2 regions of the Gordonia malaquae genome follow, and region 1 is predicted to be linked to the other one. Evidence: riboswitches for the same ligand, from Rfam matches in the RefSeq annotation. Region 1 holds a riboswitch; the other holds the start of a gene.

Evidence for each region. A riboswitch is a leader RNA that binds a small molecule or an ion and turns the genes downstream of it on or off. The one in region 1 is predicted to bind thiamine pyrophosphate.
Region 2: another riboswitch for thiamine pyrophosphate. It lies ahead of WFK36_RS21065 (FAD-dependent oxidoreductase); the one in region 1 lies ahead of thiC (phosphomethylpyrimidine synthase ThiC).

Annotation. Positions count from the first base shown of each region.
Region 1 covers NZ_JBBCUB010000006.1:234,166-244,575, forward strand. Annotated here, with positions in the region: gene fgd (glucose-6-phosphate dehydrogenase (coenzyme-F420)) at 1-86, shown strand, start outside; gene WFK36_RS19830 (hypothetical protein) at 444-995, opposite strand; gene WFK36_RS19835 (helix-turn-helix domain-containing protein) at 1,200-2,264, shown strand; gene WFK36_RS19840 (SDR family oxidoreductase) at 2,528-3,283, shown strand; gene WFK36_RS19845 (MaoC family dehydratase) at 3,312-3,764, shown strand; gene WFK36_RS19850 (phosphotransferase family protein) at 3,764-4,786, shown strand; gene WFK36_RS19855 (acyl-CoA dehydrogenase family protein) at 4,788-6,011, shown strand; gene thiD (bifunctional hydroxymethylpyrimidine kinase/phosphomethylpyrimidine kinase) at 6,291-7,079, opposite strand; gene thiC (phosphomethylpyrimidine synthase ThiC) at 7,127-8,815, opposite strand; TPP riboswitch at 8,809-8,920, opposite strand; gene WFK36_RS19870 (GNAT family N-acetyltransferase) at 9,100-9,459, shown strand; gene WFK36_RS19875 (siderophore-interacting protein) at 9,502-10,254, shown strand.
Region 2 covers NZ_JBBCUB010000007.1:215,849-226,258, forward strand. Annotated here, with positions in the region: gene WFK36_RS21050 (EamA/RhaT family transporter) at 1-172, shown strand, start outside; gene thiG (thiazole synthase) at 174-932, opposite strand; gene thiS (sulfur carrier protein ThiS) at 925-1,122, opposite strand; gene WFK36_RS21065 (FAD-dependent oxidoreductase) at 1,146-2,183, opposite strand; TPP riboswitch at 2,152-2,263, opposite strand; gene thiE (thiamine phosphate synthase) at 2,292-2,948, shown strand; gene WFK36_RS21075 (hypothetical protein) at 3,070-3,531, shown strand; gene WFK36_RS21080 (NUDIX hydrolase) at 3,538-4,011, opposite strand; gene WFK36_RS21085 (hypothetical protein) at 4,130-5,581, shown strand; gene WFK36_RS21090 (glutamate ABC transporter substrate-binding protein) at 5,578-6,552, shown strand; gene WFK36_RS21095 (serine/threonine-protein kinase) at 6,557-8,989, shown strand; gene WFK36_RS21100 (HtaA domain-containing protein) at 8,990-10,066, opposite strand; gene WFK36_RS21105 (VOC family protein) at 10,174-10,410, shown strand, end outside.

The DNA.
Region 1 (10,410 bases):
TCTTCCACAACCCCGGAGCCGACCAACGTCGCTTCCTCGAAGCATTCACCGAAGACGTCGTCCCGGAGCTCCGCAAGCTCGCCTGACTCGGCTTTCGCGGCGTTCCTCGACGAACGCGGCTTTCGTCGACGTAAACCGACGCTTCATCGACAAACGCGGCCTTCCTGAAGGCCGCGTTTGTCGTTGAGGGCCGCGGGGAGGTTGTGCGGTGTCGTTGTGGGTGGGTCTGGCGAAAAGATGCTTGGGACGACGGGAGGTGGCCGGTTCAGCGTGAATCGCCCAGTTCCCTCTGGTCATGGCGTCTTTGGGCGTCTCCCGAAGGGAGGGTGCTGTGCGGAGTGCCGTCGCGACCTTTACTGACAAACGCGGACTTCAGGAAGGCCGCGTTTGTCGACGAAGTGTCGATCTATGTCGAGGAGTGCAGCGTTGCCGCGTCCCTCTGCTCAGCTGCATTCCTCTGTGCCCGCGGCGTTGGTCCGGCACGTCACGGTCACCGGCGGCGGCGGATCGTCGGTGACGGTATCGGTCACGGTAGCGGTCCGGGTACGGGTCACGGTTTCCGTTTCGGTCTGCGTGCGCTCGGCGGTCTCGGTGGCGGTCTGAGTTGAGACGCGAGTCTTCGCGGTGCCCGAGGCGGTCTCGGTCTCGGTGGTGGTGGCGACGCTGGTCACGGTGCGGGTGGGCGCGGGGCTGCCGCTCTTCTGGCCGACGATGAAGAACCCGAGGATCACGATGGCCGCCGCCGCGCAGGCGACGGCGGTGATGATCTGCCAGCGACGTACGACGGTGTTGACCGCGTCCTTGTCTGCCGCGGCCGCCGCCGCGGTGGGACTGCCGTAGAGGTCGGTCGGGACCGGGCCGTAGGGCGTCTGGGCGTACTCGTTCGATTCGACGGGCGAATGCTGGTGGTCAGCGTTCTGGTACGGAGGAAGCGTGCTGTTCGGGTCGCCTGCCGCCGGGTCGTCGGACGACGGCGGGATAGGAGGCTGGGTCAACGGATGCTCCTCGAACGGGACTGTCCAGCCTGGGCCGGAATCGGGCGTTCGTACACAGTACCGCGAACCGCAATAGATCGATCGATCAAATTTCTTCTGGAAAGTCTGGTGAAAGCTTGCTCGTGGAAGTAACGTTCATCACGGCAACCGCCTCGGCTCCCTCCCAAGCCGACCTTGAAACCCCGATTTTTTGAGGTCATCTCTATGACAACCATGAATATGACGCGTCCCGCCCAGGCCACGGCGCGCCCCCACGCACGAAATCACGACGCGATGACGCTGGGCACCCAGCTCACTCCGCGCACTGTGGCCGCATGGGAAGCGCGACTCGGCATCGAGCGCCAGCGCATGTCCCGGCCGGACCGTTTCATCGGAAGCGCCGGTGTGGCGGAATGGAACGCCGACATCGAGGTCACCTCCCACGACCCCGAGCAGTTCCGCGCCGTTCGCTACTCGCGAGAGCTGTCGATGATGGGCACGTTCTGTGCTCTCCACTCGGCAGTCCGGATGGAACGCACGGCCGAGAGCATCAAGGTCAACCCCTCGGAGCTGCTGCTGGTGACGGTCACGTCGATGCGCGGAAAGTCGGTCGTCCGTCAGGCGGGCCAGGAGCATGCGTACGGTGCGGGCGACCTGCTGTTCGTCTCGACCTCCACCCAGTTCCAGCTGACGACGGCGGCCGTCTCCGACCCGTCGGTCCTGGTGATTCCCCTCTCGCTGCTCGGCAAGCACCGCTTCGTGGCGGAGCAGCCGCGTCGTCCGATCAACAGTCGGACCCCGCTGTCGCGCGCCGCCGCGGGCTTCGTCCGCCGCTTCGCCGCCGACACCGCGGCCTCCGACTTCCCTGCGCCTGCTGGAGACACCGAGCTCGCCGCGATCGACCTCGTGACCGCGGCGCTCGCCGAGCTCGCGTCGGACGATCGCTACGTCCTGCAGGATGACTCGCTGTTCAACCATCAGGCCGCACTCGACCTGATCGCCCGGCGTCACCGTGATCCCGACTTCACGCCGGACTCGATCGCCGCTGAGCTGCACCTGTCACGCCGGCAGCTGTACCGCCTGTTCGAGAACACTGAGAACTCGCTGGCGACTCGTATCGCGGACTCGCGTATCGAGACCGCACGCGAGATGCTCATCGCGAATCCGTGGCTGCCGATCGGCAACATCTCCGCCGCCTCCGGTTTCCGGTCGGTTGCGACGTTCCGAAACCGCTTCAAGGCGCGGCACGGCGTCGGCCCGGTCGAGTACCGCCAGCGCATCATGTCCTGACCCGACATCTCGGATCAGCAGAAGCCCCGCTCAGACGAACATCGTCTGAGCGGGGCTTTCTCGTCGGCGGAGTCGTGACGGAGGCCATCATCACGGAAGTGGTTGACGGGCATCACAGCGTGCGGCATAGTGGGCATCACCGTAACTAAGCGCTTGCTTAGCGAGTTGACGGTGAACAGGCGGTGCGTCTGCGGCGAAACGCCTGCGACGCGCCCACACCTGAGGCGACCATGGCAGCGGACCCACTCTTGACAGGAGAACTCATGACCACCCAGCGCGTAGCGATCGTCACCGGAGCAGCCCGCGGAATCGGGGCCGAAGTGGCTCGCCGCCTGTCGTCTGACGGCCACGCCGTCGCCGTCCTCGATCTCGACGAGGCCGCCTGCCAGAGCGTCGTCGACGGCATCACCGCCGCCGGTGGACGTGCGCTCGCCGTCGGTGCGGACGTCTCGGACGAAGGCGCCGTCAAGGCGGCCGTCGAGCGTGTCGCCGCGGAACTCGGCGCACCGACGATCCTCGTCAACAACGCCGGAATCATCCGCGACAACCTCATCTTCAAGATGACCCTCTCCGACTGGGACTCGGTCATGGCCGTGCATCTCCGCGGCGCGTTCCTCATGGCCCGCGAGGTGCAGACCTACCAGACCAAGGAGAAGTGGGGCCGCATCGTCAACCTGTCGTCGACGTCGGCGCTGGGCAACCGCGGCCAGGCCAACTACTCGGCGGCCAAGGCCGGCATGCAGGGCTTCACCAAGACCCTCGCTCTCGAACTCGGCCGCTTCGGTGTCACCGCCAATGCGATCGCCCCCGGATTCATCGCCACCGAGATGACCGCCGCCACCGCCGAGCGCATGGGCGTCACATTCGACGACTTCAAGACCGCCGCCGCTCGCGAGATCCCCGTCCAGCGTGTCGGTGAGCCCGCCGACATCGCCCACGCCGTCAGCTTCTACGCCAGCGAAGGCGCAGGCTTCGTCTCCGGCCAGGTCTTGTACGTCGCCGGCGGCCCGAAGGACTGAGCGGGTCCAGGGAGGAGCGGAGAAGACCATGAAGATTCTCAACGGCAAGGACGAACTCGTCGCGGCGGTCGGATCGCACCTGGGGTACTCCGACTGGGTCGAGGTGGATCAGGCGCGCATCGACATGTTCGCAGAGGCCACCGGTGATCACCAGTGGATCCACGTCGATCCAGAGAAGGCAGCCGAGGGTCCCTTCGGCACGACCATCGCGCACGGGTTCCTCACCCTGTCCCTGATCCCGATGCTCTCCTGGCAGGTGTACAAGGTCGAGGGCACCAAGATGGGCGTCAACTACGGCAGCAACAAGGTTCGCTTCCCGTCCCACGTCCCCGTCGGGTCCCGGCTGCGCGCAGGCGTCGAGATCGCCTCGGTCACCGAGACTCCCGCGGGCCACCAAGTGGTCGCGCGCGTGACCGTCGAGCGCGAGGGCGGCGACAAGCCCGTCTGCGTCGCCGAGACCGTCTCGGTCCTGGTGTTCTGATGTCGGGGGACGTCGACACTCCGGGCCTGGATCTGAAGGTCCTCGGCGCCTGGCTGCCGTCGCACGTCGACGGTGCGGGGAGCGACCTGTCGGCCACGCTCATAGCGGGCGGCAAGTCGAACCTCACGTATCGCATCTCGGACGGTGAGTCGACGTGGATTCTGCGTCGACCGCCGGTCGGAAGGCTGCTGGCGACCGCCCACGACATGGGTCGCGAGCATCGGATGATGTCGGCCCTCGCGCCGACGTCGGTGCCGGTCCCGCACATGCACGCGTTCTGCGATGACGTCGACGTGCTCGGCGCGCCGTTCTACGTGATGTCCGACGTGAACGGCGTCCCCTATCGCTCGCAACACGAGCTGCGAGCACTGGGCGAGGCCCGTACGAAGGCGATCTCCGAGCGACTCGTCGACACGCTCGTCGACCTCCATCACGTCGACCCTGCCGAGGTCGGACTCGCCGACGCGGGACGTCCGGAAGGCTTCCTCGGTCGCCAGGTGGAGCGGTGGCGCAAGCAGTTCGCCGCGGCGCACACTCGCGACCTGCCGACGATGGAGGCGCTTTACGCGCAGTTGGTCGAGCGTGTCCCGGCGGACGGCGCACCCGGGATCGTGCACGGCGACTACCGACTCGACAACGTGCTCGTCGACCCCGACGACCGGCCGGCCGCCGTCATCGACTGGGAACTCGCGACGATCGGCGACTCCCTGACCGACCTCGCATTGATGCTGGTCTACGGACGTTTCGCCGCCATCACCGAGGGTGCGGTCAGCGACGTCAACCAAGCTCCCGGATATCTCACGGAAGACGAGGTGATCGCCCGGTACGCAGCGGCGAGCCACCGTGATCTCGGAGATTTCGGCTTCTACCTCGCCCTCGCATGCTTCAAGCTCGCCGGCATCGTCGAGGGCATCTATTACCGGTTCGGCCAAGGGCAGACAGTCGGCGAAGGCTTCGCCGACGTCGGTGCGGGTGTGTTCCCGCTGCTCGACGCCGGGCTGGCCGCATTGAAGGAGAACTGAGATGGATTTCGGATTCGACGCGAAGACCGCCGAACTCGTCGAGGGCGTCACAGCGTTCATGGAATCGCACGTGTACCCGGCGGAGAAGGTGTTCCACAATCAGCTGGTCGCCGCGGGTGACGACCGGTGGGCGTGGGACTCCATGCCGATCCTGCAGGAACTGCGCGCCGAGGCCCGCAGCCGCGGGTACTGGAACTTCTTCCTGCCCGGAGAGGGCGGCGCGGGCCTGACGAATCTGCAATACGCACCGATCGCCGAGATCACCGGGCGCAGCGGGCATCTGGCGCCGGCAGTGTTCAACTGCTCGGCACCGGACACCGGCAACATGGAGGTGCTGAACGAGTTCGGCACCGACGCTCAGAAGGCCCAGTGGCTGGAGCCGCTGCTCGACGGTCAGATCCGGTCGGCGTTCGCCATGACCGAACCCGATGTCGCGAGCTCGGACGCCACCAACATCGGGTTGTCGATCGTGCGCGACGGCAATGAGTACGTCATCAACGGCCGCAAGTGGTGGATCACCGGCGCGATGAACCCCAACGCCAAGATCTTCGTGGTGATGGGCAAGACCGATCCCGACGCCCCGCGCCACGCGCAGCAGTCCCAGGTCCTCGTTCCGCGGGACACCCCCGGACTTGAAGTGGTCCGTCCGATGGAGGTGTTCGGCTACGACGATCACAGCCACGGCGGCCACGCCGAACTGCGGTTCACCGACGTCCGTGTCCCGGTGGAGAACATCATCGCCTCCGAAGGCGCGGGATTCGCGATCGCGCAGGCCCGTCTCGGACCCGGGCGCATCCATCACTGCATGCGTGCGATCGGCCTCGCCGAGCGTGCCATCGAGCTGATGTGCGACCGCGCGTCGAACCGTGTCGCGTTCGGTCGTCCGCTCGCCGAGCAGGGCGTGATCCGCGACTGGATCGCTGAGTCGCGAGTCCGCGTCGAGCAGTTGCGGTTGTTGGTCCTCAAGACCGCGTGGCTGATGGACACCGTCGGCAACAAGGGCGCGCACACCGAGATCCAGGCGATCAAGATCGCCACTCCGCGCACCGTCCAGTGGATCCTCGACAAGGCGATCCAGACGCACGGCGCAGGCGGTCTGTCGCAGGACTTCCCGCTCGCGGAGTCGTACGCGGCGATCCGCACCCTCCGCTTCGCCGACGGCCCGGACGAGGTCCACAAGAACTCCCTCGCCAAGAACGAGATCCGCCGCCAGCAGAACCGCTGACCGTCGTTCGCTTCGAGCGGCGACGAGCTTTCCTGCTTCTTGAGCAGCAACGAGCTTTCTCTGCTCCTTGAGCGATGCCGAGCCCTCTCTGCTCCTTGAGCGATGGCGAGCCCTCACTGCTCCTTGAGCGAGCTTGCGAGTCGAAAGGTCTGCAGGTCGGTGCCTTTCGACTCGCTCCGCTCGCTCAAGGAGCAGTGGTCGACCGTCACTCAAGGAGCGGTTGAGTTGCGTGCTCAAGGAGCGGTTGAGTCGCGTCTCAAGGAGCAGTGGGGCGCACGATCAGCGGACGCGCCAGAGGGGATTGACAGGGCCGTGGCCTGCGCCGAGCGGGTACGCGGACTCCAGACCGCGCGTCACCCAACGTTTGGCGAAGACGACGGCGTCTGGCATCGAGTATCCGTGGGCCAGCGCGCTGCAGATCGCGGCGGCGAGGGTGTCGCCGGCTCCGTGATCATGTGGTGTGTCGATGCGTGGTCCGTCGATCTCGATGTAGTCGGCGCCGTCGACCAACAGGTCGGGACTGCGGTCGCTGCCGCGGAGGTGACCGCCCTTGACGAGCGCCCATCGTGCGCCCCGATCACGGAGGGCTCGTGCGGCCGCTCGCTGTGAGTCGGCGTCGACGACGTCGATGCCGGTGATGAGCCGGACCTCGTCGAGATTCGGTGTGACGATGTCGGCCAGCGGGAACATGCGGCCGACCAACGTGTCGAGGGCATCTGTCGCGAGCAGAGGGTCGCCGTGCATCGACGCGCACACCGGGTCGACCACCAGCGGCACCCCTCCGCCGCCGATGCCGACCTCGGTGCACGCGTCGGCGATCGCCGAGATGATCTCGGCCGTCGCCAGCATCCCCGTCTTCACGGCACTCACCCCGATGTCGGACGTGACCGTCCGGATCTGGGCGGCCACCACCTCGGGGTCGATCGTCTGCACACCGCTGACCCCGAGACTGTTCTGGACGGTCACCGCGGTCACGGCGACACAGCCGTGGAGCCCGAGGAGCGCAAACGTCCGGAGGTCGGCCTGGATTCCGGCTCCTCCGCCGGAGTCGGACCCGGCGATCGTCATGACGCGCGTCGGCGTGACGCCGGGGGCAGCGGTGGGCAGCAGATCAGTCACGGTGCGGCGACCTCTTCCTTTGCAACCCCCTCATTGGAGACCTCGGTCAGCGGCAGGTACACCTGATTGCCGGCGACCGCGAACTCCTCCGACTTCGCGGCCATCTCCTGAGCGATCTTCCGATCGATGTCGTCCGCGGTGACGAGGTTGTTCTCCTCGGCGTACGTGCGGACGTCGGCCGAGATCCGCATCGAGCAGAACTTCGGTCCGCACATCGAGCAGAAATGCGCGGTCTTCGCCGGCTCGGCGGGCATCGTCTCGTCGTGGTACTCGCGAGCCGTGTCGGGATCGAGCGCGAGGTTGAACTGATCGGTCCAGCGGAACTCGAAACGCGCCTTCGAGAGGGCGTCGTCCCGTTCCTGCGCCCTGGGATGCGCCTTCGCCAGATCGGCGGCGTGGGCGGCGATCTTGTACGTGATGACGCCGACCTTCACGTCGTCCCTGTTCGGCAGCCCGAGGTGCTCCTTCGGCGTGACGTAGCAGAGCATCGCGGTGCCGGCCTGCGCGATCATCGCCGCGCCGATCGCCGACGTGATGTGGTCGTATGCGGGAGCAATGTCGGTGGCGAGCGGTCCGAGCGTGTAGAATGGTGCCTCCTCACACCACTCCTCCTCCAGGCGGACGTTCTCGGCGATCTTGTGCATCGGGACGTGGCCGGGGCCCTCGATCATCACCTGGACACCGTGACTCTTGGCGATCTTCGTCAGCTCGCCGAGCGTGCGCAGCTCGGCGAACTGCGCCTCATCGTTGGCGTCTGCGATCGAGCCGGGGCGCAGACCGTCGCCCAGCGAGAACGTGATGTCGTAGCGCGCGAGGATCTCGCACAGCTCGTCGAAGTGGGTGTACAGGAACGACTCGGTGTGGTGCGCCAGGCACCACGCCGCCATAATCGACCCGCCACGCGAGACGATGCCCGTGACCCGCTTCGCGGTCAGCGGCACGTAGCGCAGGAGGACACCCGCGTGCACGGTCATGTAGTCGACGCCCTGCTCGGCCTGCTCGATGACGGTGTCGCGGTAGATCTCCCAGGTGAGCTTGGTTGGATCGCCGTTGACCTTCTCCAGGGCCTGGTAGATCGGCACGGTGCCGACGGGGACGGGGGAGTTCCGCATGATCCACTCGCGGGTCACGTGGATGTCCTTGCCCGTCGAGAGGTCCATGATGGTGTCTGCGCCCCACCGGGTGGCCCACACCATCTTCTCGACTTCCTCCGCGATCGACGACGTGACCGCTGAGTTGCCGATGTTGGCGTTGACCTTCACCGCGAAGGCCTTGCCGATGATCATCGGTTCGCATTCGGGATGCTTGTGGTTCGCCGGGATCACGGCCCGGCCGATCGCGACCTCGCTGCGCACCAGTTCGACGTCGACTCCCTCACGGGCGGCGATGTAGCGCATCTCCGGGGTGATCACTCCCGCCCGAGCCCATGCGAGCTGCGTTGCGACGCCGTCGACGGGCGTCGGCCTGGACCAGGTGTCGCGGGTCTTCTCGAGACCGGATTCGACGTCGATCACGGCGCTCGAATCGGTGTACGGACCCGAGGTGTCGTACAGGTCGAGGTGCTCGCCGTTCGTCAGGTGGACACGTCGCTGCGGAACGCGCAGTTCGTCGACGTGCAGGTACTCCTTGGTGCTGCCCTGGATCGGGCCTGTGGTGACGCTGTCTGCAGACACAGGTGTGCCCATGACTTCTCCTCCCTACGCCGGCATTACCCGGACAGGTTCGAGCGGTCGACGACCGCCAGTCGCCATCTCAGCCCTCGGATCGTGAGAGCCCCCGCGTGTGTAATTGTGTGTGCTCGCCGTCGTTCGCCGGAGCGATGAGGGGCACGATGGTCAGCGTACGTCATGGCGTTCGGCGGCGGGTAGGGCCCGGGCCGACGCTGAAACGTGATGCAGATGTGACTGATGTGACTTGCGACACATGGTTACGCGACCGTAAGGTTGTGACTGCCATCACAGGAGGTGTCATGCATCTGAGGAACCGTCTCGGGAACCATCGCCATCACCCGCCGCATCGTTCGGCGCGGTCGTTGCTCCAGCAGATTTCGGAAGTCGTCCACAACCCCGACCGTGAGCGGTTCGAGCTCTGGGTGGCGGGCGATCTGGTCGGCGTCCTCGGCTATCGCATCGACACCACGGAGCAGACGGTCACCATCCTGCACACCGTTCTGTACGACGAGTACTCCGGACATGGCCTGGCCACCCGTCTCACCGGCAACGCCATGGAGTACATGCGTGACCAGGGTCTGCGCGTGCGGCCGTTGTGCACGTTCACCAAGCGGTACGTCGATGAGCATCCCGGCGTAGTCGCCCTCGCTCCCGTCTGAGGAGTCGGTTAGGCTCACCTCATCTACGAGAGGTTGGCCGGTATGAGTGAGAAGAAGCAGCCGTCGCGCGGTTGGCAGGGTGCGATCATGAAGGCATTCCGCGCGGACGACTTCGTTTTGACGGTGACCGGCGTTGAGCAGGTCACCGAGCATTATGTGAGGCTCGGATTCGCAGGCGGGGGTCTGCTCGCCGCGATCCCCGTGCATCCGACCATGTGGGTGCGCGGATGGTTTCCGTCCGACGACGCCCTCCATCAGCGCGGATACACTCTCGTCGACCCGGACCCGGAAACGGACACCTTCCATCTCGAGTTCACTCTGCACGACGGCCCGGCCGCTCGGTGGGCGCAGAAGGCGAAGGTCGGCGACCGACTGTCCGTCTCCGTGATGGGCAGCAAGTTCGACATGCCCGACCCTGCGCCCACACGATGGCTGATCGCCGGCGACACCGCGTCGCTCGCCGCCATCAACTCATTGCTCGACGCATTCACCGGTACCGGGACCGATGTGGCCGCGACGATCTGGTTCGAGCACGCCCACGACGACGACCGTGACCTTCCGCTGCGCATCCGTCCGCAGGACACCGTCCACTGGATCCGCCGCGAGCGTGACGGCCTTGGGCTCGTTGAGGCGGTCAAGGCCGCGGCGTTCGACGCATCAGGCGCGCACGCCTGGGTGGCCCTCGACGCCGCGAGCACCCGCGCTGTCACCGCGGCGTTCCGCTCGGACTTCAAGCTCGGGCGCGGCGGCGTGAAGTCGCGTGCCTACTGGCGCGTCGGGAAGCCGTTCGCCTGAGCGCTCCCACTGCTCCGCGAAGATTCCGTGAGTACTGCTCCCTGAGCGAGTCTCGCTCCTCCTGACTCGTTGAGCGGGCTTCGCTCCTACTGCTCCTTGAGCGAGCTTCGCTCCCGACTGCTCCTTGAGCGAGCTTGCGAGTCGAAAGGTCTGCAG
Region 2 (10,410 bases), on a different contig from region 1:
CGGAGACGCCGCACGCGAAGGTCTCGGATGGCTGGCGGTGGTCGGCTTCGTCGGCGCAGTGGTGGGAGCTGTTCTCGTCGCCTGGTACGGCACCGGCGACCCCGACCACTTCGGTGAGGCTCCACCAGAGAAGGGCGGCTGGCGCCGCGGCCGCGAGCAGTCCGAAGCCTGACTCAGTCCCGATCGGGGCTCGACGCCTGCGCCCAGAAGCGCTTCGGGATGCGCCCGGCACGCGACGCGAGCCGCCCCGCTTTGACCGCGTGAGCCATCGCCTCCGCCATCAACTCAGGACTGTCCGCCCGCGTGACGGCACTCGCGAGAAGCACGGCGTCGCAACCGAGTTCCATCGCGAGTGCGGCGTCGGACGCCGTCCCGATGCCCGCGTCCAGGACAATCGGCACACTCGCGCGAGACACGATCATCTCGATGTTGTGCGGGTTCGCGATCCCGAGACCGGTCCCGATCGGTGCACCGAGCGGCATCACGGCAGCGACACCAACGTCTTCGAGACGAAGCGCCAGCACCGGGTCGTCGTTGGTATACGCCATCACCGCGAAGCCGTCGGCGACGAGCGCGGCCGCAGCATCGACGAGTTCAAGCGAGTCCGGCAGCAGAGTCCGGTCGTCGGCGACCACTTCCAGTTTCACCAGATCGGTCTCGACCGCCTCGCGGCCCAACTGCGCGGTCAGCACGGCTTCGGCTGTCGTATGACATCCGGCCGTGTTCGGAAGCACTGCGATGTCGAGCCTGCGCAGCAGGTCGAGGACACCGGTCCCGGCTGTCGGATCCACCCGACGCATCGCGACGGTCGTGAGTTCTGTGCCGGAGGCGACGAGTGCGCGTTCCAGGACGGCGAGGTTCGACGCGCCGCCGGTCCCCATGATCAGCCGTGACGAGAACTCACGGCCTGCGACGACGAACCCGTCAGCCACCCTGCACCGCCGTCAGAACGTCGACCTCGGCGTAGGCGCTGATCTCTTCGTCCCAGCGCGTCTTCGGCCGCACCACGCCGTTGACGGCGACAGCGACGCCGGTATCGGGCAGATCGAGGTGCGCGAGCAGTGCAGGGACGTCGACGGGTCCGTCGAAGACGACGGTGTCGCCGTTGACTGTGAGTTCCACGGGGTTCTCCTTCGTTGGGGTTCTCAAGTGAGCAGACCTGCGACGCGGTTCGCCGTCCACGGCGCGAGGGCGATTCCGTTCCGACCGTGGCCGGTCGCCACGATCACGCGGTCGTCGATCCGACGGACCACGGGCAGCCCGTCGGCAGACGACGGTCTGATGCCGGCCGCGACCTCCACCAGCTCGTACGTCCGCAGTCCCGGCATCAGTTCTCCCGCGTCGGCGAGCAGGTCGGCGACTCCACCTGCCTGCGGTGCGCGGTCGTCCGGCCCGACGGCCTCGTATTGGGTGGCGCCGACGACCACCCCATCCGCACGCGGGACGACGTACAGCGGTCTGCCGTGCCAGCGGGCTCGGATCACCCGAGCGGGCGGCGGCACCGCCCACCGGGTGCGGCGCAGGCGAAGGATCTCGCCCTTCTCGCCACGCATCGGAAGCTCCCCCACGGACCTGACCTGCGGGGTTCCCAACCCGGCGGCAATAAGCACCTGATCGCCTGGAACCTCGGCGGCATCGGTGATCTCGGCAGTCACGAACCGAACTCCCGCCTGCTCCGCAGCGGACCGGAGCGCGTCCAGCAGACGCCGGTTGTCGACCGCACCCTCCCCCGACGCGAGGTATCCGCCCGCGATGTTCCGGGTGAGCGTGACCTCCGCACGTCGCATCTCTGCAGCCGACTCGGCGGTGATCGTCGCATCCGGCAGCTGGGCACGGACGAACGCGACCTGGTCGTCGAGTTCGGCGAGGTCCGCGCTCGACGCGGCGACCAGCAGACTGTCGTCAGCGACCCGAACGGCGGGGTCACCGAGACGCGCGAGGAAATCCGGCCATGCGGACGCCGACTCCGCGGCGACAGCGAGCAGAGCGTCCTCACCGGGTCTGCCCTCGCCGAAACAGCCGAGCATTCCGCCCGCGACGTGAGCGGCACGACGCTGCGCACCGGCGTCGAACACCGTCACCGACCAGCCGCGATCTGCCGCCGCCAACGCGCACGACAGCCCGATCACTCCGCCGCCGACAACTGAGAGGTCACGTCTCACGATGCATCCCTTCGCCGGCATTACCCGGATCAGGTCAGACGGTCAGCGACGGCCCGCGTCGCACTCTCAGCCCGGCGCCCCGGACTCCCGTGTCTTCACACTTCCGCCGCCCAGCCTACCGTTGACACCATGCCCGCCGACCCGCGCACCGCTCTCGCCGACGCCCGCCTCTACCTGTGCACCGATGCCCGCCGCGAGCGCGGCGACCTCCTCGAGTTCATCGCCGAAGCAATCGCCGGAGGGGTCGACATCGTGCAACTCCGCGACAAGGAACTCGACGCGAAGGAGGAACTCGAGATCCTCGCCGCGATGCGGGATGTGGTGCATGCGGGCGGTGCTCTGCTCGCAGTCAACGACCGCGCCGACATCGCGCACGCCGCGCGCGCCGACGTGCTCCACATCGGGCAGGACGACCTGCCGCCCGCCGCGGCGCGCGCCGTCGTCGGACCGGATGTCGTCATCGGCCGCTCCACCCACGACGAGGACCAGATGCGCGCTGCAGTCGCCGACCCGGATGTCGACTACTTCTGCACCGGCCCGTGCTGGACGACGCCCACCAAACCCGGCCGCGCCGCCACCGGCCTCGGTCTCGTCCGGGCCGCCCACTCGGAGTCCAGCCGAAAGCCGTGGTTCGCCATCGGGGGCATCGACCTGGGCCGCGTCCACGAGGTGATGGCCGCCGGAGCGTCACGCATCGTCGTGGTGCGTGCGATCACCGGCGAAGCGGATCCACGCACGGCCGCTACCGCTCTCCGCGGTGCGGTGCTAGGCTCGTCGACACTATGACGTGGAAGCTCCTGGTAACCCGCCGCAGCGGGGTCTGATTCGACCGACCCCCCGCTGCGGGTTCGTCGTCTTCCACCACTTTCGTCGGTCACGAAATCTTCGACCGAAATGAACCGACGAGATGCGTTCCATTCAGATCCACCCGACATCGTTGACCCCGTACGGGCGCGGCGTCCGCCGACTGCCCACCTGGTTTCCACCGGAGGCGGCCACGATGACCACTGCCAGCTTCAACAACACCTACGCCCCGACCGGCGCGATCTCCCTCGACGACCTGCGGATCGAGCCCAGCGCCGCCGACATGGTCCGCTGCACCGCGAACGTGACAGTCGCCGCACGCACAGTCAGCCTCGAGGCGACTGCGGCGGGCACGATCGGCGCGATGACGTCGATGCTCTACGACATCGGCGCAGGCGTCGAGATCATGTCGTTCTATCAGCAGACCGAAGGCGCTGAGATCATCACGTATCTCCTCTGCGACCGCGACGGCGACCGTTGCTGGAGTTACGGACGTGGACGCACCGGCGACGAGTCAGCCGTCAACGCGCTCATCTCCGGCGCCAACCAACTCGCCAAGAACTGACCCGGGTCAGAACTGCAGACGGTCCACGAGCGCCGGCCACGCCAGAGCCAAACCGGGATGCAACGGAAGGTCGGCGACCGACGTGGAGGGCACCCAGCGCAGTTCCGCCGACTCGCCGTTGGCGACAGTCGTGATCTGATGTGCGGTCCGAGCGATGACCGTCGTGTACGTCCATCCGCTCGACGCGCGGTGGGTGACGACCGAGTCGGTCACCTCGAGATCGGACGCAGCGATGCCGGCCTCCTCGTGGGCTTCGCGAACGGCGGCCTGTTCGACGGTCTCGTGGGAGTCGCGGGCGCCGCCGGGCAGCCCCCAGGTGCCGCCTTGGTGCGACCAGACCGCACGGTGTTGCAACAGCACTGCGATCCCGTCGACGTCGTCGCCGAGTGGTGCGGTGAGCAGCAGTCCCGCAGCCCCGTGACGTCCCCAGTAGCGCTGTCCGTCAGCGTCGAAGACCCAGCCGTCGCCGTCTCCCTGCACGATGTCTCCTTCGCCGTCCGCGGGTGATCGCCCGACTCGCCCATCACGCTACCGGGTCCTCCCATCCGTACGAAGGCACGCGGACTAGGCTGGGTTGAACCGAGGGAAAGGGACGCAAGTGACCGGCCAGGTTTCGGGTGTGCGCTCAGCGCTCTCGCATGCCGGTCGGACCGTGATCCCCGACCGGGTGGCTCCGGGTCCCACCCTGCGGCAAGTGATCGCAGACCGCAGGGAGATCGCCGCGATGACTCGGGAACGAGTGGCGTCGCCCCTGGTGACACTGCGTTTCTACGCGACGACGACTCCAGGGAAACTGGTCATCATCCTGCTCGCGATGATCGTCGCCTGTGGCCTCACCGGATGGTATTCGTCGGCCGCGTTGACCTCGCGCAGTTCCACCCTGTCGTCGTTGATCGACCGGAGTGAACCGCAGGCCGAGGCCGCCGAAGTCCTCTACAGCTCCCTGTCGGTGGCCGACGCGTCCGCCAATTCGGCGTTCATCTCCGGCGGCCGCGAAACGCCCGAACTGCGGGCGAACTTCATGAACTCGATCGCCACCGCGTCCACGGCGCTGATCGCTGCCACCGACGGCTACCGCGAAGGCGCCGCCCCGCACTCCGAGGACGAGGAGTCTGCCCGCGCCGACCTGAACACCTTGGCGGTGAAGATCCCTGCCTACACGGGACTGGTCGAGACCGCGCGCACCAACAACCGGCTGGGCTACCCGGTCGGCTCGGCGTATCTGACGGTCGCGTCGTCGTTGATGCAGAACACGATCCTGCCCGCGGCGCAGCGACTATACGAGCAACGTTCGGCCGCCATCTCCGAACCGCAGCGGACACTGACGGTTCCGCCGTGGGGTGTGTACGTCGCGCTGTTCCTGATCATCGGCATGCTGATCGCCACCGGCCGCTACCTCGCGAGACGGACGCGACGCCACTTCAACATCGGACTGATCGCCGCGCTCACGGCGATGGTCCTGGGCACGGTGTGGCTGCTCGCATCCGGTCTGATGTCGGTCGCCGCGGCCAACACCGCCAAGGTGTCGGGCGCCGACCCGCTGCACACCCTCACGAGCATGCGGATCCTGACCCAGCAAGCACGGTCGGCGGAGACGCTGTCGCTGGTGCGTCGGTCGGATCCGGGCGAGCTCGACCGCACGTTCATGGACGCCATGGACAAGATCCGCACCGAGGCGGACGCTCTGCGCGCCGACCCCGATCTCGCCGACGACCCCGGGGTGACCGACCGTCTCGAGGACGTGAAGTCGGCTGTGGTCCGGTGGCGGTCCGCGCACATCGAAGTGGCGCGTCTCCTGACCAACGGCGACTTCACCGGTGCCCGCGCGCTCACCGTCGGCGAGGGCACGATCAGCACCGCGACGGCGTACTCCGAGGCGAACACCGCGCTGGTCGCCGCCATCAACGACGCCAGGTCGACGTTCCGGACCAACATCAACACCGCCCAACGAGTGCTCGGATTCACCGGAGGCGGCATCGCCGTACTCTGTGTCGTCGCCGCGCTCGCCGTGTTCGGCGGACTGTTCCCGCGGATCCGGGAGTACCGATGAAGCGACACCTCGTTGCTGCACTCATCTCCGTGGTCGTCGCGACGTCGCTCACTGCCTGCGCGATGCCGACCAACGAAGGCAACCCACCGCCGACGACAACGGCGTTCATCCCCTTGCCTCCGGATGTCACGTTCGACGACTCGGTCGACACGCGGATCCAGAGCACAACGTGCGACACGTCGAGCCTCCGGCCCACTGACAGCACACCGGAACCCGGCCAGATGCCGCCCGGCTCGACGATGGCGGCCATCGTCAAACGGGGCCGCCTCGTGGTCGGCACCGACCTCGGATCCAATCCGCTGAGTTTCCGCGACCCGCTGTCCGGCGACGTGAAGGGCTTCGACGTCGACGTCGCGCACTGGATCGCCGCCGCCCTGTTCGGCGACCCCAACCGGATCGACTACCGAATGGTCTCGACGGACAATCGGATCGACGCGCTCACCTCCGGCGCGGTCGACGTCGTCATCAAATCGATGAGCATCACGTGCAAGCGTCTGGAGTCGATCGACTTCTCGTCGCCGTACTTCAATGCCGCGCAGCGCATCCTCGCCTACCGGCACTCCGGGATCGAGACCGTCGCCGACCTGAAGAACAAGAAGGTGTGCGCCACCCGATCCTCGACGTCGGCGACCAGAGTGAAGGAGATGACACCGAGCGTCCGCTTCGTGTCGACGGTCAGCTGGGCCGACTGCCTGGTGATGATGCAGCAAGGCCAGGTGGACGCGATCACGTCCGACACTCCGATCCTCGCGGGCATCGTCGCTCAGGACCCCTGGGTGCAGGTGGTCGGCGACAGCCTCGGCACCGAGGACTACGGAGTCGGCATCGCGAAGGGCCATCCCGACTTCGTGCGGTTCGTCAACGGGGTGCTCGCCGCACGCCGCGGTGACGGCAGCTGGCAGAGGTCCTATTCCGAATGGCTGTCGGTCCTCGGGCCGGGCAGCCCGCCGTCGTACTCCTACCGCGATTGAGATCATGGCCGACCACACCGACGAACCCTCGACCGAACCGGCGCAGACGATGCCGACGGACACTCCGCCGCGCGCGTCGGCGGTCGAGGTGAGCACTGCCGCCACCGATGAGGGCCCGGCGACGCAGGCAACTGGGACCGCGGCGTCGCTCGTCGGCCCGCCGACGGTCGGCACGATGCCCGCACCGCAGGGGACCCAGGCGACCCAGGTCCGGCGGCTGTTCGACGACATCACGGCCTCGCGCCGCAAGACTCGTAAGGGCCCACACGTGCACGATCGCCGCCTCGGCAGCGAGCTCGTGCAACTCCCCGACGTCACCGACATCGATCCCGCCGACGCCGTTCTCGCCGACCCGAAGATCGTCGAGTCGAAGCGCACGTGCTGGCAGTGCGGCCGCAAGGTCGGCCGATCGTCAGGCGAGGGCAAGGGGCCGATCCAGGGCACCTGTCCCAATTGCGGATCGCGGTACTCGTTCGTTCCGGGACTGTCGCGCGGGACGATGGTGGCCGACCAGTACGAGATCGCGGGCGCCATCGCGCACGGCGGCATGGGGTGGATCTATCTCGCGGTGGACCACAACGTGTCCGATCGCCCAGTCGTCCTCAAAGGCCTCCTGAACTCGTCGGACTCGCAGGCTCAGGCCGTCGCGATCGCCGAACGTCAGTTCCTCGCGTCAGTCAACGATCCCGGCATCGTGAAGATCTTCAACTTCGTCGAATGGGCTGATGAGGACGGCCGATTGTTCGGCTACATCGTCATGGAGTACGTGGGCGGTCACACGCTCAAACAGCTGACGACGTCGGATTCCGGCAAGTCGAAAGTGATGCCCGTCGAGCAGGCCATGGCGTACATCCTCGAAGTGCTCTCGGCCGTCGGCTACCTGCATTCGGTCGGCCTGGTCTACAACGATGTGAAGCCCGACAACATCATGATCACCTCCGACGAGGTGAAGCTCATCGACCTCGGCGCGGTGTCGGCGATCAACGGCTACGGGCGCCTCTACGGCACGCCCGGATTCCAGGCGCCGGAGATCGTCGAGACCGGCCCACAGGTGGTCACCGACATCTACTCGATCGGTAGGACGCTCGCCGCGCTGACCGTCGACATGCCGATGGAGGACGGCCGGTACCTCGACGGCCTTCCCGACCCGGAGACCACACCGGTGTTCGTCCAGAACCCGTCGTTCTACTTTCTGCTGCACCGGGCGACGTCGACCGATCCGGCGGAACGTTTCGAGTCCGCGGAAGAGATGACGACGCAGGTTCTCAACGTGCTGCGTGAAACGGTGGCGCTGCACACCGGCGTTCCGCGGCCGTCGATGTCGACCGTGTTCACCCCACAGCGGTCGACGTTCGCGACAGAACTGCTGTTGGCCCCGGTCGACGGCTTCTTCGATCCGAAGGACGCCGCGATCCACGATCCCGCCGACATCGCGCGAGCTCTCCCGGTTCCGTTGGTCGATCCGACGGATCCGGCCGCCAACGTCCTCACCTCGGCCGCGCTGTCGTATCCGCGGCAGACGTTGGACACGATCAACGCCGCCCGCGCCGACGGTTTCGCAACGTTGATGCGCGGGCTGTCGGACGACGAGAACCCGCTCGACCCGGACCATCCGTCGTTGGAGATCGACCTCGCCGAGGCGCGGGCCCACTTGGAGCTCGGCAACCTCGACACCGCCCTCGAACTGCTGCGCGGCGTCGCCGATCATCACGGCGACTCGTGGCGTCTGCACTGGTTCCTCGGCATCTGTGCACTGCTGAACGCCGAGCCGGAACTCGCCTACGACCGGTTCCACGAGGTCCTCGAAGCGATGCCCGGCGAGGTGGCGCCCAAGCTCGCCGTCGCCGGCACGGCCGAACTGATCGGCTATTGGCTGTCGGCGGACGACTTCATCACCAACGAGCAGGCCGCGCAGGTCGAACGCTGGTACGACATCGCACGGCAGGCGTATCACGATCTGTGGCTCACCGACCACGGCATCGTCACCGCGGCATTCGGGTTCGCCCGAATGTTGTTGGCCGAAGGAGAGATCGGCCCGGCGATCGAACCGCTCGACGAGGTGCCGATGACGAGCCGCCACTACGGAACGGCACAGATCAGCGCAATTTTGGCGCTTGTCCACGGGCGACCCGGCGAGGAGTTGACAAAAGAGGAGCTGTTCGAGGCGGCGAACCGTTTCAGTTCGATCGGCTATGACGACCCGCGACGCCGCAGGCTGAAGTTGATCATCCTCGGCAGCGCGCTCGGTTGGATCGACGCCAATCCCGACCCCGGCCAGTGCGGCGAGTTCCTCGGATTCCCGTTCACCGAGCAGGGGTTGCGTGCGGGCACTGAACGGTCACTGCGCGAACTCGCTCGCGCCACGCGCGACAACCGGGCACATCGCTTCCTGCTGGTCGACCTGGCGAACCTCGTCCGACCCGCGACGCTGTTCTGATCAGAACAGCGCGACAGGCGACGCCCCGGCGAGAGAGGCTGCGGCGAGAGATGTCGGCGTCAGTCCGGCTCGGAACGTCGTCCGAACCCCCGAGACGGACAGTCCACGCGCGATCCGCGACGCCTGCGCGGCAGTGAGACGCAGATCGGCGACGTCGATGCGACGGAGCGCATCTGTGCCGTTCATATCGGTGCTCGACGTGCGCATCGACAGGACTGCGCGGGTGCCGTTCACCCGGATGATCGGATCGGCGAGGGCGATCTCGAGGAGGTGGAACTTTGTGAACGCGACGACCGTGCCGCGGTAGCGGAGTTCACCACGGCCGTTGGCGATCGTGTTGTCCGTGAGCTCGAACGACATGTGTCCCGCGTCGTCGACACTGGAGCCGTCGCTGCCGGACAGCGAACCTCCACTGCGCTTCACCGACGATGCGAAGGCGGGAGAGAAGCCCCAGACCAGGTCTTTCACGGGCGCCTTGGGCGTGTTGGGACCGGGCTCGGTGGAATAGTTGATCGGGACGAACCGCTCCTGAGACGCGTTCACCGCGTCGGCGGCACCGTAGGTGTAGACGCCCCACCGCTTGCCTGCCGGGACCTTCTCCGGCGTCGCGAGGGTCAGTCGAGCGGTGAAGCGGCCTGCGGAGTCGAGTGGCACCCACTGTTGGCGGACTGTGCGTCGCAGGTCGAACGGCACGTTCGGGACCTTCGCGAGGGCGCTGCGCGACAACGCCCACTTCGTCTTGGAGCGAACCTCCGCGCGCGAGGACGCGGGCGCCCTCTTCGACGGCTGCCACACGGGAGCGAATCCGCCGAACGTGACGAAGGTTCCGTGCGGAATGCCGGGCGGAACAGGGACGGGCAGACCCGACGTGTTGGCCCGTGGATCGAATCCGACACCCTTGACGACCACCTGGTCTCCGGGGTGCAACTCGGTGTCGCCCACCGGCGTCACTCCATCTGCGAGGAACACCGAGATCGCGGGTCTTGTGGGGGCTGCCGCCACGTTCCCGACACCGACGCCTGCAACCGAACACACGGCGATGACGACCAGAACCAGCACACTGCGCAATCGAGACATGAGTTGAGCCTAACCTAGTCGGACGTTCGTCTCTTGGGCCGAAGGTCCCCGGTCGTTCTGCCGATTCGTACAAGAATCCGCTGCACCACAGGGGCAGGATCGTCACTATGAACACACGAACAGACACCAACATCTGGCCCGGCATTACCTGCGACGACGCACTCGCCGAACGCGACTGGCTCGAGAGTCTCGGGTTCGACCCCGGCATCCTCGTCGAGGGCGACGGTGACGGCGAGGTGATCCACTCGGAGATGCTGTGGCCCGACGGCGGACGGGTGATGATCCACTCGACCTGCAAGACCGACGCCACCTTCACAACGCCTGCGGGCAGCTCGAGCGTCTAT